4 regions of the Shewanella sp. VB17 genome follow, and region 4 is predicted to be linked to each of the others. Evidence: predicted binding sites of a transcription regulator. Region 4 holds the regulator's gene; each other region holds the start of a gene.
The links. The regulator sigma-54, encoded in region 4, starts transcription at its own class of promoters, with help from an activator protein. The targets are predictions, from matches to a motif close to GTTGGCACGNNNNTNGNNT.
Positions count from the first base shown of each region.

Region 1 (4,219 bases), 4.5 Mb from region 4:
ATGAGGAAAAGCATCAATAGAGCTAGCAACATAGTCACTATTTAACTTTACATCAAGCAATAAAAGCTCTTCTTCTACTAGCTGAACTTCTTTGAATGCGACTTCGGCAAAAGCCTGATTAGCTAGCAAAGTAAATAAACTAAACACAAAAATAAGGGACAGAATACATTTCAGCTTAAGTGGCGGTTTAATAGAATGACATTTCATTGACATTGTTTACTGCTCCTTAGCTGTTTTTTTATTACTAAAAATACAAATATGCATATATGTAATAAATATATTTAAGGAAATCTCATTATTTTTATTATTATGCTGCCGTTTTAGACATCGCTTTACTGACATAGCATTCCCAATGTTCTTGCCAGCTATTATTAGTGGATATTGAAGCTCTCACCTGAAGTAGAAAATGCAAGCCTTTACGTGACCACCTCATATGTTGTTGTCGATGACAACGCTGATTAATTAAACTTTCTACGGTTGATTCTGATAACTGACTAGTGAAAATCAACCCATTTTTGTGACGCTGTCGGTAGTCAATAATATAGCCAAGATTATTGTTTATATAACTTAATAGCTTAGTTATATTTTGCAGGTCATTTTTTTCATTAAGATTATTTTTTATTTCCTCAAGCCGGATGATTGCTCTATCAGGATACCCTCGCCATAAATGCCATTTAGCGCGTTTGGCTTTTTCTCGTAATCGTTTGTTTTTTAGTGATAGATTCTCAAATTTCATGACAATATCAAACCAATCTAGTATCCGTGTTACATCATGGCAATGGGGCGCTATCGCATCGATTACATTCCAACAATTATCAGTACCACCACATATTGCTGTGATTGAGGTATCTTTGGTCATACCTTGCTTTATGGCTGACTCAAGAGCTGTCTGTTTAAGATAAGATTGTTGATCAGCCAATGCCGAGGCGGCGCTGTGTTTACTGATTAACCTCCCCCTTAAGCTTGAAACTGGACCATTGCGCTTTAGCTTCCCCCCGCCGTAATCAATCAATTCTGGATCAAAAATCACCGCGGTCATAACTTCAAAGCAATTTTTATCAGCTTCAACAGTATTGACGTATCCTCCATCTACTTGAATACACAGGTTATCAGCTACTTGAGGTTGGATGATGTTATCATTACGTGATAATAAGCTTAGGTATTCACCAATGCATTCAGTGGTTTTCTTAATCCGCTCATGGTTATTAATACTTCGCTTCTTAGAAGAAAGTAACGCCAGTACATGCTCCGCATCCCGGTAACTGTATTTCGCGCCCATTTCAGTTTGAACCCTAGCAAGATCTGGGTGAATAGCGCAGCCAAAAAGTGAATCGATACTGGGTATACTTTTCCATTTACATTTGAGGCAGATTTGCTTTCTGGTGGAGACTTTATGATCTGTGTAAACGCCATGAAAGTTTGATTTCACGTAACCATTACGGGTAATTTTATTATTGCAGCGTGGGCACTTTGGAGTGTCCTCTTGCAGAAAATACGATTGTTCATCAAGGAGTGCCTGTTGAATATATTGAAGCATTTCTATCTGCTCAGCTTGTCGATACCCTAGAGCAGCTAAAGAGCTAGGTGGGATCACGGGTTTAATATTTATGATCGAGTGAGATTTTACCTCGCCAGCCTCATTTATGGTTTCAACAATGACACGCACGCTAAGATTCATATTAGGCTCGCTTATCCAATTCTCTCAATCAAATCAAAGCATAGCCTATTAAGCATACAATTCAATTACACGTGTAACTATATTTTTCTGCCAACCTTTTAAGTCTTCATTGTAAATTCAAAGCCGTTTTTTTCACGAGGAACAAACTCGCATTGGCAATATTTACCGTACTTGGTAGTGACGTAGTCAACACGGTATCTAAAAAATAACTGCAATGGTCAACATTTTGACTAGAAGTTAGCATTTGCACAAATAGTAAAATTAATGAGCTATCCTTTATTAAAGATAGTAAAACACTAAAAAAATCAACTTAATAGCATTCAAATAGATGACTTTTAATTTAAATATTAGCATTAAATTATTTATATTAAAGCTAATAGTCAGTGTTGGCTTATAAAATGCATAGATTACACATTGATTGTTAACAACATAACATTTCCTTTATACAATGGAAAAGCCATGAAAAAATCACTTCAAACTTATAGCTTACTGTTCGTTACTCTGCTAGCAGCGGGTTGTGCAACCCTTGATGACACAACGCGGTTATGTGCCAATGATAAAGGTGAATTTTATAAATGCGTTGATGCTGAGCTAGAGCAAGAAATGGCAGTGAGCACTGAGAAAACGTATCATGACTTTCAATCTGAAAGAAGCTTTCAAACGCTCAATGAGTACACTGAGCAAATGGTTTATCGTTTACATCAAAAGTTATCAAGAAAAAAGATAGCAAAATCAATTGTAGTTCCTCCTTTTGTATCATTATCTGCGATAGGATCCTCTAATCCTAACTTCGCTATAGACTTGGCTGAAGCTTTTATTATTGATATGCAAAACATTGGATTGCCTACAGCAGAGCTACTTTGGGCTAATATATCAATTGATTACCAAACAGACTATTTAACCTATTTAGAAAAATCATCAGGCTATGACGATATTGGCTATGTATTAAAGGGGACGATGAGAAAAACAAGCAATGGAATTATGATTTATGCAAGAGTTATAGACATTGAAAGTAAAAAAGTTGTTGCTTCCACGGCTAAGCTTTTACCACTTTATTTAATTTAGTTATCCTTCAATTTATTATCGATTGCTGTGCAGTCATAATGAAGCATATACGTAATGAATAGGCTAACAATATATTTAAGGCTATTTTATGAAATGTAACACCTTATTTTTACCATTTCTTATACTTAATTTACTAAGTGCATGCACCAGTTTTAATAGCGATGAACATTTCTGGGCCGATGACGACAAGGATACAGATGAGAAAAACACTTCTATTATTACATGTGATAATGAGCAAATGTTAATTCATAAAAATGTTACCAATTTAGCTAATAACCTTTTTTTTAGTGCAAAAAACATTCGCTTAGCTCAATCAGTTGCTGTAGGTACTTTCTTACCCATAAATTTAACCAATAACTCAAGTTTAGCTGAACAAAATTTCATCGGCTTACAGATTCAAGAAAGCTTTATCACGTTAGCAACACAAGCTGGTTTAAGTGTTGTTGAATTTAAAACTTCATCCACAATAAAAATTACACCCCATGCTGATGTGATGTTATCTAGAAATATTGAAGACCTCCCAAGTGATATAAACGCCCAGTATTTTTTAACTGGCACCTATTCAGAGCATAACAATAAGTTAATGGTAAATGCCCGTATCATAGAGCTAGAGAATCAAAGAGTCATTGCTGCGGTAACGGATTATATTACAATACCATCGTTATATAACAAGCAAAAAATCACAATAAAGGACAATATGATTTATCGTAAAGCACTCTAATATAAGCCTTTTAAATATAAAGATTATTATCAATAACACCTCGCTGCCAGCAAGTTGCTAAATGTTAATCTATGCTGGCTCATTTTTATTCGTCACTCATCGCGACTCATGACATCTAACGTTTCGAGACGGCATGCAAATTTGTTCACCCCTTCCGTGCTTTCATACCATGCCACAAGCAATGATGAATGCCCCAAAAGTGTCACTATTATGCTGCGATAACCTCACAATACTATCGGTTGTTCTATTGCTTTGTCACCACCATAATCTGGGTTTTCACTGAATTTAATAACTAAATTTTCGACCGGCACTCCTTTAGTACGGAGCATAAATTCAGTATTAGAGCTTTCCGGGTAAATTGACAAACCAGATTGAGAAGACACTGATTCACCAGTCTTTTTATTAAATAATGCTATATTTCCATAAATTGAACGTGTGCCACTACGCAATAATTTAAAAGACAAATCATCGCCTGTTAAGTCAAAATCTGAAAAACTGATTTCCGCATCGAGCTTACCTACGCGAACAATAATGGGGACACTATGAATCAATCTGGGGGCTATGCTAACTTGTTTGGTTTGCTCTTCATCTTGTACTATACCGCAATCGATAATGAGATAAGATCTGTATTCAGCAGCTTGCGCTTTGGCTTTTCTACGCATGGTAAACCGCACTGTTTGTGAGTGTGCAGAGGTTAAGGTAAAGCGTTTGGGAGAGAAGCGAACCCAATTTTTGGCCGAGTTTTCAGGGGGAGT
Region 1 is NZ_JABRVS010000001.1:181,720-185,938, forward strand. It holds gene HQQ94_RS00760 (SPOR domain-containing protein) at 1-213, opposite strand, end outside; gene HQQ94_RS00765 (UPF0236 family transposase-like protein) at 308-1,678, opposite strand; gene HQQ94_RS00770 (FlgO family outer membrane protein) at 2,138-2,743, shown strand; gene HQQ94_RS00775 (FlgO family outer membrane protein) at 2,832-3,464, shown strand; gene HQQ94_RS00780 (hypothetical protein) at 3,689-4,219, opposite strand, start outside.
Region 1: a site for sigma-54 is predicted at 2,064-2,082, ahead of HQQ94_RS00770 (FlgO family outer membrane protein). Genes of this name have one in related genera too.

Region 2 (4,219 bases), 4.3 Mb from region 4:
TTAACCTTCACCAACTTGTCCCAATCTTGTGCATCAGCTTGCGCTTGCAATGCGGTTTCAAATCGTTGCCACACCTCAATTGAGATTGGCCCAGCCAGCTCTGACATTTTCAATTACCTTAATGATGGGGTCTAAAGCCGATGAACTATTCTCAACACTGGCGGTAACCAGTTGTCGGCTGCAATAGTCGTAAAGGCGATTCAAGCTACTGGCCACTTCACCGCCATTATCGAGATCGAGCATAGAGCTAAGGCCATGGACGATATTGAGGCACTTATTCACACTCTTACCTTTATCTTCGAAGCTGCGCCTTTGCATAAAACCACTGGCACGCTCGATTTCATCTAATAAACCATCGAGTAACATGCGCACCATTTCATGGGGATTTGCCGCCGCGGCTCTGGCATCTAGGCTAGTTTGTTTATAGGCATTAAAGGGATCGTGCTCATTTAGCATTATTGTGTTCCTTAGTAAAACAATGAGCTGGCCGAATTGAGTTGACTCACGGTGGCCTCCATTGCGGTAAATTGGGTGAGGTAAATTTGATATCTTTGCTTCATCTGGTAATTATGGCGCGACATATTGTCCTCAACCCGAGATATCTGCTGGTCTAGATTTTCTTGTTTTAGATCTAAGTAGCCGCTAGATTCAGTAAAAGGTTTAACGATGCTATTGATCTTGTCGACGTAACTGCCGCTGTCGGTAAACATGGCTTGCACAGCTGTGGCATCGTCTTTGAGGGATTGGGTGAGTTTTTTATCATCAATGGTTAATTTACCATCGCGGCTGATTTCGATGCCGATATCGGATAAACGCATGCCATTGGGGCTGGACTCAAAAATGCTATTTCGCATGCTGTTTTGTAGCATCCGAATACTTGAATCACCTTTGAGCACCCCGAGGTTTTTTTCTGAGATAGATGAGGTTCGACTTGTTTTTTTATCCTCTTTGTCATTATCCTTGTCTTTTCTATCGGCTTTATCTTTTCTATCGGCTTTGTCTTCGTTAAGCTTGTCAAGTTCAGCGCTGCCCATGGAGCGCGTTAACTTATCGATTTCATCCATCAAATCATTGAAGGTATCAACAAAATCACTGACCGCTTGTTCTGTCGCATCGGTATCTGCCTTGATATTAATGCGGCTGGTCTCTCCGGTTTTATGGGCTTTATTTAGCTCAATAGACACGCCATCGACCACATTATCTAGGGTGTTGCTGCTGCTGTTAATCTCAATACCGTTAAGAGACACTTGCGCGTCTTGGGCGGCGCGGCGCTCAACCGTACTCCAATCAGCGTCATCACCAGAGTCGTTCATTTCAAGCTTGATACTGCTGTCGGCGCCGCTTGATGTTGCTGACAGCATTAGCTCTACTTGCCCGCCAGTGCGCACCAATGAGGCCTGTACTCCAGGATTCATTTCATCTTGATTGATGTAAGCTGCAAGGTTCGCCACTGTCGCAGTGCCACTGGCATTGATGACTGCCATGTCTAGGTTGAGCGTGTCCTTAACATCAGGTCCCACTTGGATGGTCAGCGTGCCAGTGGTGGGCAATAACGCCTCTTCGCTGGCAAAGCTTTTCGAGATTTGGTGCGCTTGTGCTAGCTGCTTAACCGACAAATCATAACTGCCCGTTGGCGCATCTTTAGTGACGTTAATCGAGGCATTGTTATCTGTTATTGTCGCGGTTTTAGTGTCAAACGCTTCGCCGTCGAGCTTTTTTAAGTCACGGCTGACCTGTTTCAGGGTGCGCTCGAGTATTTCATAGGCATCGACCTGAGTTTTATGCTTGACCATGGTGTTTTTTAATAGCTGATCTTTACCCATGCGTTCAGCTTTGATCACCTGTTGGGCGAAGCTTGCCCCACTCATACCTGAAATCATATTTATCTCCTGATTATTCAAACTGACAAAGCAAACTTCATGCCAAGGTTTAAGCTTTGATTTTTATTGATTTAATGGTTATTTGTATCGTCTTGTATCAAGCAATTTTCCGCCTGTGTTACCTCGTGGGGAAGTAGTGCTTCCTCAACTAGAGCCAACTGCATCATTGTGCAAGTCAACGCCATGCACGCTAACCATCGAATCCATGATTGAATCCATGATTGAATCAATGATTGACATTAAGACTGGTACAGCTTAATAAGGCGACCTCAGCCAAGGCGGGCTAAAGGAATAACTGCAGATAAGGTGGTTAAAAAGTTGATGTGGCTAAAATGCTAAAAAAACCATAGAAAAACAGCAATAGAAAACAGCCATAGAAAACAGCCATAAAAAAGGGGCTAAACGCCCCTTACATATTGCATGACATACAGCATTGACTAGACATCTTGCGATACAGCGAACTCGCTCTACCCATCAATCAGATGTATAGCCAGCACTTATAATCAGTAACGTTTAGCTTAACGTAATAGACCCATCACCAAGCCAGTGTTTTGGTTGGCAGATGACAAGATTTTAGTGCCCGCTTGTACCAGTAACTGGTTCTTAGTCATGCTGGCAGTTTCTGCAGCAAAATCAGCGTCCATAATACGGCCAGAAGCGGCTTTAGTGTTTTCAGTCACATTGGCCAAGTTAGAGGCGGTGTGACCCAAGCGGTTGATGTTGGCACCCAAGTCTGAGCGTTGCTCACCAATAGTGTCAATCATGTCATTGACGCTATCGATAGAGGCTGTACCACCAGCAGCAGCGGCAAGTTTATCCAGTTCTGTTTTAGCTTTATCAAGGGATTTTTGATCTGTATCAAGTGATTTTTGATCTTCAGCTATAGCAGCCAAAGCATCTTTGTTATCAACCAGAAAGTCTGCTTTAGCATCGGTTACAGCTTTCTTCGCTGTAGCAAGCGTAGCAACTTCAGCTGCACTCGGAGTCGGTATCGCATCATAAGTAGTTTGAGCGATCACGAGGTCACCCTCCGCAGTGTTTATAGCTGTCTTGTCCAAGCCATTCTCTTTTGCATCTATGACGAGCTGTCTGGCTACTATTTCATCTTCTTGTTTTGCTAGTTCTGCTACGTCTTCAGTTCGATTGTCAAAGTCAGCTGTGACGGCGCCTAAGCCCTTAGCCAATTCTCCTATTGCGTCTTTAAGGCCCTGGCTGTCGATGCCGACATTGAGGGTTTCATCTGAGCCAGCACCGATTTGGAATGTTGTGCCAGTGCCGTCGAGTTTGCCAAACAAGTCATTGCCCGCATAAGTGGTCTCTTCCACGATGCGGACCATTTCAGCGCCTAGCTCTTTAAACTCGTTATTGAGTGCCACAAGATCTTTACTGGTGTTAACACCGTTTGCCGCTTGGGTGGTGAGCTCTTTCATGCGGTTAGCAATGGTGTTGAGCTCATCTAACGAGCCATCGGCGGTTTGCAGCATAGAGGTGGCATCGGATACGTTACGGTTAGCGGTTTCCATGCCAGTGACGTTGGCATTCATACGCGTGGCGATTTGTAAACCCGCAGCATCGTCAGCGGCGCTGTTGATACGCAGACCCGTTGACAGACGCTCCATGGCGTTGCTAAGTAGGTCGGCGTTTTTATTGACTGAGTTTTGGGCGATGTTTGACGAATTATTAGTCATAACAGATAGCATAATGTCTTCCTTTAAATGTTTAAGTAACTTATTGTGTATCTACAGTATTAAAACGACATCGGCTTAACAAACTGAAAGATGTTAATAAAAATAAATGAAGAGTTATTTGTAAAGTATTGTTTATATTGCGATATTTATTTTTACTTTTTATTTAACTATTGATGTGACCGCTCAAATTTTACTGCATTTTTGCAGATACGATGATGAATGACAGCGAGAAGAAAGAGAAAGGATTAAGTTTATGGATATTTTGCTTACCTATCTATTCTAGCAGCGATGATACCTGTAAGCGGGTGACGTTAGCCTGCGCCATGATTGAGCGCATTTGCAATGAAAAGGGATTGGCTTGCATTAACGGCGCTAAGTGCAACAGCATTTGTTCGAGTTCATGGGCATTGTAGGTGTGGGCTCGCTGCAGCTGCCTTTGTATCTTGCTGCTTGACTGATTAAGCTCGCGAAGTTGCTGTTGGAGTTTAAACAGGGATTTATCGATTTTAGCCGTGGTGTGTTTGAGCTCTGCATTGCTATTAAAACCCCACTCTCGGGGATCTTGCCAGCTGAGTTGCTCGTCAACCTTGATGATCCTCGCCTCACCTGCTGGTAGCCTTTGGCCTTGCCCGGTCATCATAATGCCAGCGC
Region 2 is NZ_JABRVS010000001.1:421,084-425,302, reverse strand. It holds gene HQQ94_RS01915 (hypothetical protein) at 1-107, opposite strand, end outside; gene fliS (flagellar export chaperone FliS) at 76-456, opposite strand; gene fliD (flagellar filament capping protein FliD) at 468-1,880, opposite strand; partial or broken gene HQQ94_RS01900 (flagellin) at 2,399-2,677, opposite strand; partial or broken gene HQQ94_RS01895 (Lateral flagellin) at 3,104-3,580, opposite strand; gene HQQ94_RS01890 (hypothetical protein) at 3,843-4,219, opposite strand, start outside.
Region 2: a site for sigma-54 is predicted at 1,909-1,927, ahead of fliD (flagellar filament capping protein FliD). Genes of this name have one in related genera too.

Region 3 (4,219 bases), 2.7 Mb from region 4:
TACGACACACGCCTTGGGAGCAAGTAAAGCGAGTGTGCCCTCTCTATCGACCATATCAAACTTAGCCATAGAGGCTATTGAAAAAAAAATGAATATCACAGGGAATGCCAAGGTTAGCATCACGCCTCAAAAGCTGGATAAACGTCTCAACCTTCCCCCTTGCTTACCACCGATCATTGCAGCGCTCGCGACAAACCGAGCAATAAAGCGAACCAATACCGTCAAAATAAGTTGTAACAGCCCACAACTTGATTACCCATGGCAGATATTTATCGCTGTGCGTGTGGATATTCTCTACCCCGTTGTTGTGGCAAGAGAGCTGTTAGGCTCTGGTGACTTACTTACTCGCACAAATATTGCCATCCAATATGTCGATCAAAGCAACCTAAGAGGCCAGCAATTCGATACCATCGAACAAGTCATTGGCACTCGCGTAAAAAGACGTATTCCTGCTAATCTCCCCATTTTTAGTGACAATTTGTGTTTCGTCTGTAAAGGAGATACTGTATCTATATCAGCACGATCTTCGAATCTAATAATAAAAACCGTAGGACAAGCGCTACGAGATGGTAATTTAGGTGATAGGATTGGTATTAAGAATATGCATTCGAATAAGAACCTGTATGCCACTGTCATCGGAGTGGGTGAAGTTGAGGTAAGAATGTAAAAATGAAAAAAATAACTAAAGCTCTCACTATCATTGCCGATATGAGAATATGTTCTTCTTTTTTTACTTCTGGAGCCTCACAATGGCTATTGATATTAAACAAATAAATACCGCTGCTAATATTAGCAAAGTCTCAACAAATAAAACCGATCCAAAAACGGATCAAACAGGCAATAGCCCTGAATCGGCTAGTGCATCATCAAAAAGTGATTCTGTTTCAATCACGACTCAAGCTCAACAATTGCAAAAAATTCAAACGCAATTGGGCACTGTACCAGAGATTGATCAAGAAAAAGTGGCTGAAATTAAGCTTGCTATTGCAGAAGGACGTTATAAGATTGATGCTGAAAAGTTAGCCAGCAACATTGCTATTTTTGAAAATGAACTTAAGGATATCGACTAATTATTATGAGTCAGCTAGCCAGTATCATTGAAAAACAACATCAGCTATTACAAGAGTTGAAAGTCACAATATCAGCCGAAAAAGATGCATTAATTGAACAAGATGCTGAAAAATTACTGTCTCTCGCTTCCTGTAAAGCTCAATCGCTTGACGCCCTTAAAGCCAATGATAGCCTATTATCTACTCAAGCAGACTTATCTCAGCTATCAACAGATCCTTCTCTAGCTAAACAAGTACAAATAGCCAAAGTACAACTTGCAGAATGTCAGCAATTGAATATTGAAAATACCAGTCTAATAGAACTGAGTATCGCCAGTGTTAATCGTTTTGCCCAGGCTTTACAAGTAAGTCGTAATGCATCGAGTCTCACCTACAATGGCAAAGGCGAGACATCAACCATACCTTCATTAGGCAACGATCTAAAAGCCTAAACATACAGTAAGGGTGATGGTGAGAATCAACTCGCCACAGAAGATAGTCTCAATAGGTAATCAGGCCTAACATACTGACATGAAAAAACGTCTTACCCACTCAACAATCAATCACATAGCAACACTTATTTTTATTAAAAATAAGTCACATCCTTAATTTTTTGAATAGGGTTATTTTGTTGGTACAAAGCCCAAACTTGAGAAAAATCAAGCTCTAACTCTGTAACATAGTGCTCACCAGCAGGATAGCTTTTTACCACTTTAGCACCTCTAATAATCCCCGTTACAGAAGCTTGAATCATATCATCAGTCAACATCCATTCATTAACCTTACTGCTAGCAGATAATTCTTGACCATAAACCTGTTCAGCTAGCTCACGATAGGCGGCTATTTTCGATGCTTTCATTGCCATCAAAACCCGTTGTGACTTATCTTTTGAAGGCTGAGAAGCTAATGTTGCGTAGCCTATAGCTGTTAACTTGGGAAAACTCTCTGGCTGTTGAATTTCCCACTCTATGTATCTATCTTCAGATGCACAAGCTGACAATATCAGCATTATGACGATGAACCATATATTCATTTCAAATCTCCCATCACCCTAACTTCTTTCGCTCCCATCTGGCTATCTCGATACAATAACCCCTCTTGAGAGACCAACTTTTGTGAAGGCATTAAATAACCTGGCACATTCGCCAATTCAACATTCGCTTGAGAAGCAGATACCACACGATTATTGATAATATTAATAATTCTAGCATTCACAACCATGCCTCCATTATTCATGCTCATGGTCGATACTAACACGTGTTCAACCGCAATATCGGTCGGCAATTGTTGCCAATTTCGGGTCAATAAAAAATCTCCTTGGGGTGTCACACGAATGTTGTCTCCGACATTAATATCAACCAAATTAAACTGATGATCGTGCATCGCAGCTATAAAACCTTGCTGTAATTGCAAGCCTAATACGCTGGTCTGATTAAAATCTGTTAACAACACAGGCGTTGCTACTAGCAAAGGTTGATTTGCCCGTAAGGCATCATTTCGCAACACCAATTCATTCACTATCTGTTGAGATATATGATTGATGCCTGACGTTAACGGCAAACTATTGCCATCGGCAAAAGCGACCTTATCCAGTTTCTCACTCTGAGCACACCCATAAAGTAATAAATAAAACGACAACAGAAACGCGATACGCATGGCTATGTCCTAAATAAAACACCAAAAACATTTGACGGAGTCCCCAATGCCCATATCAACAATAAGTCGTCAATAAGGCGGGGAATTCCCACTCTGTCAACATAATGACCAAGAATAAACTTTAGCTGCAAATATCAAGCCAAGATTTCAGTGATTATTTGCCCCCCCAATAACTAAATACCTCAGTGACAGCCATTTATCGACCATTTTAAGCCTAACAGTATGGTTAGTTATTTTAGTTATCCTACTTTAATAGGCACGATAATTGCCAGCTAAGCAAACAATACAGAATATCCGTCAGATAAATGCCGTACATTATTGCCATTTAACTTTTTAAAATATGGAGATAACACATTATGCAAGGAACATATTCTACACCCTATAACGATAAAGGTGAGGCCTCATTTTGGCGAACAGCAGTTGCTAGTATTACGCTGGGTCAAGATATTTTCCCCCTACTACATCAAATTACATTGAATATTAACAACCCCCGAATTTCATCCATTGGTTCTTGCTTTGCTCAACATGTAGGACAGTGGCTTAATGCTGGTGGATACCGATTTAATCAAAGCAAGCTTGAAATGCAGCAAGTCTCCAGTTTTGCCTTTGGCAATTTATATACTCCTAGATGCCTGCTACAGTGGCTTAATATTAATTATGCTCGAAAGCCATTCGACACAAATAGTGCCATTTACATCGACAATAATAAATTCTATGACTTGTTAAGACCCAGCTTTAACCCAGCTGGCTTTGATTCACAAACTGACTTAGTTGCTGCTAGAATTGCAGCCGCAGCAGAAATGAGGACCACTCTCGTTGAAACTGATGTACTGATATTAACACTTGGTTTAACCGAAGCTTGGAAAGATAGCAATGATGTCTACTACCCAAGTTGTCCCGGCGTCATATCAGGCTTATTCGATGACTCCATTTATCAATTTCACAACTTCAGTTATGAAGAACTCCGTGGCGATCTTGAAGATATTGCCAGTCAACTTAACGCTATAAACCCTAACATCCACATCATTTTGACCGTGTCTCCCGTCCCTTTGACTGCGACTATGACCGACAAGCATATAATGGTCGCAAATCAGCACTCTAAATCATTACTGCGAACTGTTGCAGGTTTTTTAAGTGATAATAACCCTCGTTTTTCTTACTTTCCATCTTACGAGATCATTACAGTCCCTTGCGCTCAAGATTTTAGATTTGAAACCAACTTAAGATCGGTCACCCCACAAGCCATAAACTATGTGATGCAACACTTCCGCAGTGTCATTGATAAAACGGTTTTAGCTCAACCACGCCAAGAGCAGAAAATTAACCTCTTGCAAGCTAAAGTTAACCGTCCAGACAACAATGAAGTGGTATGCGAAGAAGAGCTACTCGAAACAACAAAGAGACTAAACACTATCCAAGTACCGCAAACAAAATACAATGTAACTCTCTTTGGTGACAGTCATATGAGTAAACTATCCAACGCATTTAACAATATAAGTATTCAACATTGTGGC
Region 3 is NZ_JABRVS010000001.1:2,023,930-2,028,148, reverse strand. It holds gene flgA (flagellar basal body P-ring formation chaperone FlgA) at 1-667, shown strand, start outside; gene flgM (flagellar biosynthesis anti-sigma factor FlgM) at 750-1,070, shown strand; gene flgN (flagellar export chaperone FlgN) at 1,076-1,501, shown strand; gene HQQ94_RS08690 (LPP20 family lipoprotein) at 1,636-2,082, opposite strand; gene HQQ94_RS08685 (FlgO family outer membrane protein) at 2,079-2,705, opposite strand; gene HQQ94_RS08680 (GSCFA domain-containing protein) at 3,062-4,219, shown strand, end outside.
Region 3: a site for sigma-54 is predicted at 2,831-2,849, ahead of HQQ94_RS08685 (FlgO family outer membrane protein). Genes of this name have one in related genera too.

Region 4 (4,219 bases):
TGATCTATGGCCTCCTTTAGTGATGTTTTACTTCTCGATAGCGGGTGGAGGCGACGAGTTTCACTGTAACGTTTAAGCAGAATATCATCTCTAGAATTGAGAAAAAAACTTAACAGTTCAGTGCCCTCAGGTAACTTTGAAAGTTGTGTCTTTAATTCAGTCTCGTGTATATTACGAACATCTACGCTAATAGCGACAAGCTCAGTGCTTCCTTTGAGCTGTTCAAGTAACTTGTCCATCAATGTTAGAGGAAGATTGTCGACACAGTAGTAGCCTAGATCCTCCAATACCCTAAGGACAACAGATTTACCCGATCCGGAACGGCCGGATACCATAACCAGTTTCATTGTGTTATCACCTGATAAAGTTCTGATCCATCTTGTGTTTTTCGTAATTGTTTTAAAATTACTTTATCGTTCAGTTTCTGCGCCATAGCAGACAAGGTGCTTAAGTGCTGTTCACATTGATCAGCAGGCACTAGTAGTGCAAATAATATATCTACCGGCTGATTATCAATTGAATCAAAAGGGATTGGCTCCTCGCATTTAATAAATACTGCAACGGGGTGACTAATATTGGTTAACCTTCCATGTGGAATCGCTATACCATTACCTATACCTGTGCTGCCCATTTTCTCTCTCGTTAAAAGACTTTCAAAAATCTCTTGAGAGGAAAGGCTAGGGTACTGGGCAGCAATAAGATCGCTGATGAGTTCCAGTACTTTTTTCTTACTGCCCGGAGTGGCGCAAGTTGTGCACTCCGGCTGCAGGATGGTACTTAATTCCATGGTTAATGTTTTATTTGCTTCTCTTTGTGTTTAATAACCTGACGGTCGAGCTTATCTATCAGGGAGTCGATTGCAGTATACATGTCAGTGTGTTCTGAGGTTGCAAAAACTTCACCACCAGCAAGGTGGAGTTTAGCCTCTGCTTTCTGCTGCATTTTCTGAACATTTAAAATAACGTGCACATTATTGATCTGATCGAAATGTCGTTCAAGCTTTGAAAATTTTTCTTCAATATATTGACGTAATGATTTAGTAATTTCAATGTGATGCCCAGTGACGTTTATTTGCATAGAAATACTCCTCCAGTTTCGATTATGTTAAAATGTGCTCGTTACCTTGAGGTGAATATTGCTATTTATGCATTAAATAATATGCCTAAATGATTAACCTCAATATGTTAATTCTCTATAAACTCTTTCTTTGATTTGATGGCGGGATTAGCATCGCTTCTCGATACTTGGCGATGGTTCGTCTCGCTACCTTGATACCTTGATCAGCTAATAATAGTACCATTTTACTATCACTTAATGGCTTTTGCTGATTTTCTGCTGCAACTAGCTTTTTAATAAAGGCGCGAATCGCGGTTGATGAACATTCGCCACCATCATCAGTCCCCACGTGGCTTGAGAAGAAATATTTTAGCTCAAATATGCCTTTAGGAGTGTGCATATATTTTTGCGTTGTGACACGAGATATAGTCGATTCATGCATTTCGACTTCTTCAGCTATGTCATTTAACACCATAGGTTTCATCGCTTCTTCACCGTATTCAAAGAAGCCTTGTTGGAACTTAACAATACAGTTAGAGACTTTAAGAAGAGTCTCATTTCGACTTTCTATACTTTTGATAAACCACTTGGCTTCTTGTAAGTGTCCACGGATAAATTGACTATCGACTTGACTCTTAGTACTGCGAGCCATGGAAGCATAATGTTGATTAACATTTATTTTTGGCATGTGATCTGGGTTTAGCTCGACGACCCAGCGACCTTTCTTCTTCGTAACAGTGACATCGGGGATAACATACTCATCACGGCTTCGTGTAATGGCAAGCCCAGGGCGCGGTGTTAGTGTTTGGATCAACGCTATTGCTTGTCTTAAATCATCTTCTTTTAATTTTGTTTTTCGCATTAAGAGGCGGAAGTCTCGACCTGCGATGAGATCTAAATATTCCTTAATCAGTAACCTAGCATTGTCTATATGAGGAGTCGTATCAGCATACTGAGCGAGCTGGATAAATAGACATTCACTGAGATCGCGAGCTGCGACGCCAATAGGATCAAAATGTTGCACACGCTTAAGCACGGCTTCAATCTCATCAAGCTCTATGTCAGGATCACCCATCGCTTCTAATATATCGTCAGTACTTTGTGTGAGGTAACCACGTTCATCAATCGCATCGATAATGGCAGTAGCAATAGCCAAGTCATTATCAGAAAAAGGGGTTAAATTTTTTTGCCACTCAAGATGCTCATATAACCCTTCACTGGTTTCGCCTTGAAAAGGAAGGTCATCATTACGCATGGCCCCTGAACTGGAGTTTTGGCTGGCGGTGTAAACCTCATCCCAGGTTGTGTCCATAGGCAGGTCTTCAGGCATAGAATCCTGAGTGAGGGCATCGGACGTGTCAAGCGTGGAGTTATCTTTTTCAGCTTCAGTGTCAGTATCGGCAGTGTTGTTTAAATCTGATTCATTGTCGTTTTTTACATTGGCTTGTTCTTCATCCAACTCAAGTAGCGGATTTGAATCTAATGCTTGCTGGATCTCTTGTTGTAGTTCCAGTGACGACAGCTGCAAGAGACGAATAGCCTGTTGTAGCTGAGGAGTCATGGTTAACTGTTGACCCATTTTTAGCTGGAGTGACGCTTTCATGTACTGCTATTCCCTTCTTGGTACTGATAAAATGAGAAAGCCTGCTGGAGTTATGTGTGGAGTTCATCTCCCTAAATACACTGCATTAGTATCACTCATGATGTTATTTGATACGTATTTATTAGCGTAAATCTCTCCTTTGATTAACTATAGCTTGAATTGCTCACCTAAGTACACTGCTCGAACTTGTTGATTGTCTAAGATTTCAGCAGGCGTTCCTTCGGCAATTAAATTTCCGTGACTGACAATGTATGCATGTTCACAAACGTCTAATGTTTCTCGTACGTTGTGATCTGTAATGAGTACCCCTAAACCGCGACTCTTGAGTTGTAAAATAATTTTTTTTATATCAATAACAGAAATAGGATCGACACCTGCAAAAGGCTCATCAAGTAAAATAAACTTTGGATTGGCTGCTAATGCTCTCGCGATTTCTACTCGTCTTCTTTCACCACCAGAGAGTGTCATGCCTTGGCTATCGCGAATATGGGTAATGTGAAACTCTTCAAGAAGGTGCTCTAATTGCACTTCACGTTCATTACGATTAAGTTCTTTTCGAGTTTGTAATACGGCCATAATATTGTCTCGAACAGACAGTTTTCTAAAAATACTGGCCTCTTGCGGTAGATAACCTATGCCTTTGCGGGCGCGAAGATGGATAGGATCTAAAGTGAGATCATCATCATTAATGAATATCCGGCCTTTATCACTTTGCACCAGTCCTACGACCATATAAAAAGTGGTTGTTTTCCCGGCGCCATTTGGGCCTAATAGCCCGACAATCTGACCTGTTTTAACACGTAAACTCACATCTTGTACTACGGCTCTATTTTTATAACTTTTAGCAAGATTGATTGCTTTTAATGTCAAATCTTTCATTCTTGTTCCTGACTGTTTAATGCCGGGTCAATGGGGTCAATTGGCTGCTCAGGTTTGGTTTGAGGTTTAGATTCTTGTTGGTAATTTTCAGGTCGGATGATGGTGATCACCCGTTCATCGCCTGTGCTTTTCGCGATGAGTTTTTGTTCGGCGAGATTATATAAGATCTGATCGCCTGTGACCTGACTTCCATCTTGCTCGAGCGTAGCATTACCGTTCAAAGTTAGGGTACGCTTAGATAGCTCATAGCGGATTTCTTGTGCATTTGCCGATGCAGGTTTGCCGTCTTCCATTATCTGTGAGTAGGTTGCCGGATTGCCGCTCGCGATTAAAATACGTCCGCTGGTGCCTTCTTCAGTGAAAGCCCGCAGTTTATCAGCATTAATTTTGACAGAGCCTTGTGTGACTTCAACTGGGCCATTAAATATAATTTGATTATTTTTTATATCTGCTTCCTGACTTGCTGCAGATATTTTGACTTCCTGTGTTAAATCATTGACTTTTGCTAAATTAGGAGTGCTGATAAAGCAGAGTAAAGCTGTTATTATACTGATATTTTTTTTCATAAAGCCCTTCAATTTGACGATGTTAATGATGCGTGTGTCGTCCGGTTTTACGGTGACAAAATGATCGCCATCACTGTGGTTCATAGGTGCCATGAACTTGACTGGTTAATGTTAC
Region 4 is NZ_JABRVS010000001.1:4,698,319-4,702,537, reverse strand. It holds gene rapZ (RNase adapter RapZ) at 1-347, opposite strand, end outside; gene ptsN (PTS IIA-like nitrogen regulatory protein PtsN) at 344-787, opposite strand; gene hpf (ribosome hibernation promoting factor) at 790-1,077, opposite strand; gene HQQ94_RS20250 (RNA polymerase factor sigma-54) at 1,193-2,659, opposite strand; gene lptB (LPS export ABC transporter ATP-binding protein) at 2,807-3,538, opposite strand; gene lptA (lipopolysaccharide transport periplasmic protein LptA) at 3,535-4,104, opposite strand; gene lptC (LPS export ABC transporter periplasmic protein LptC) at 4,175-4,219, opposite strand, start outside.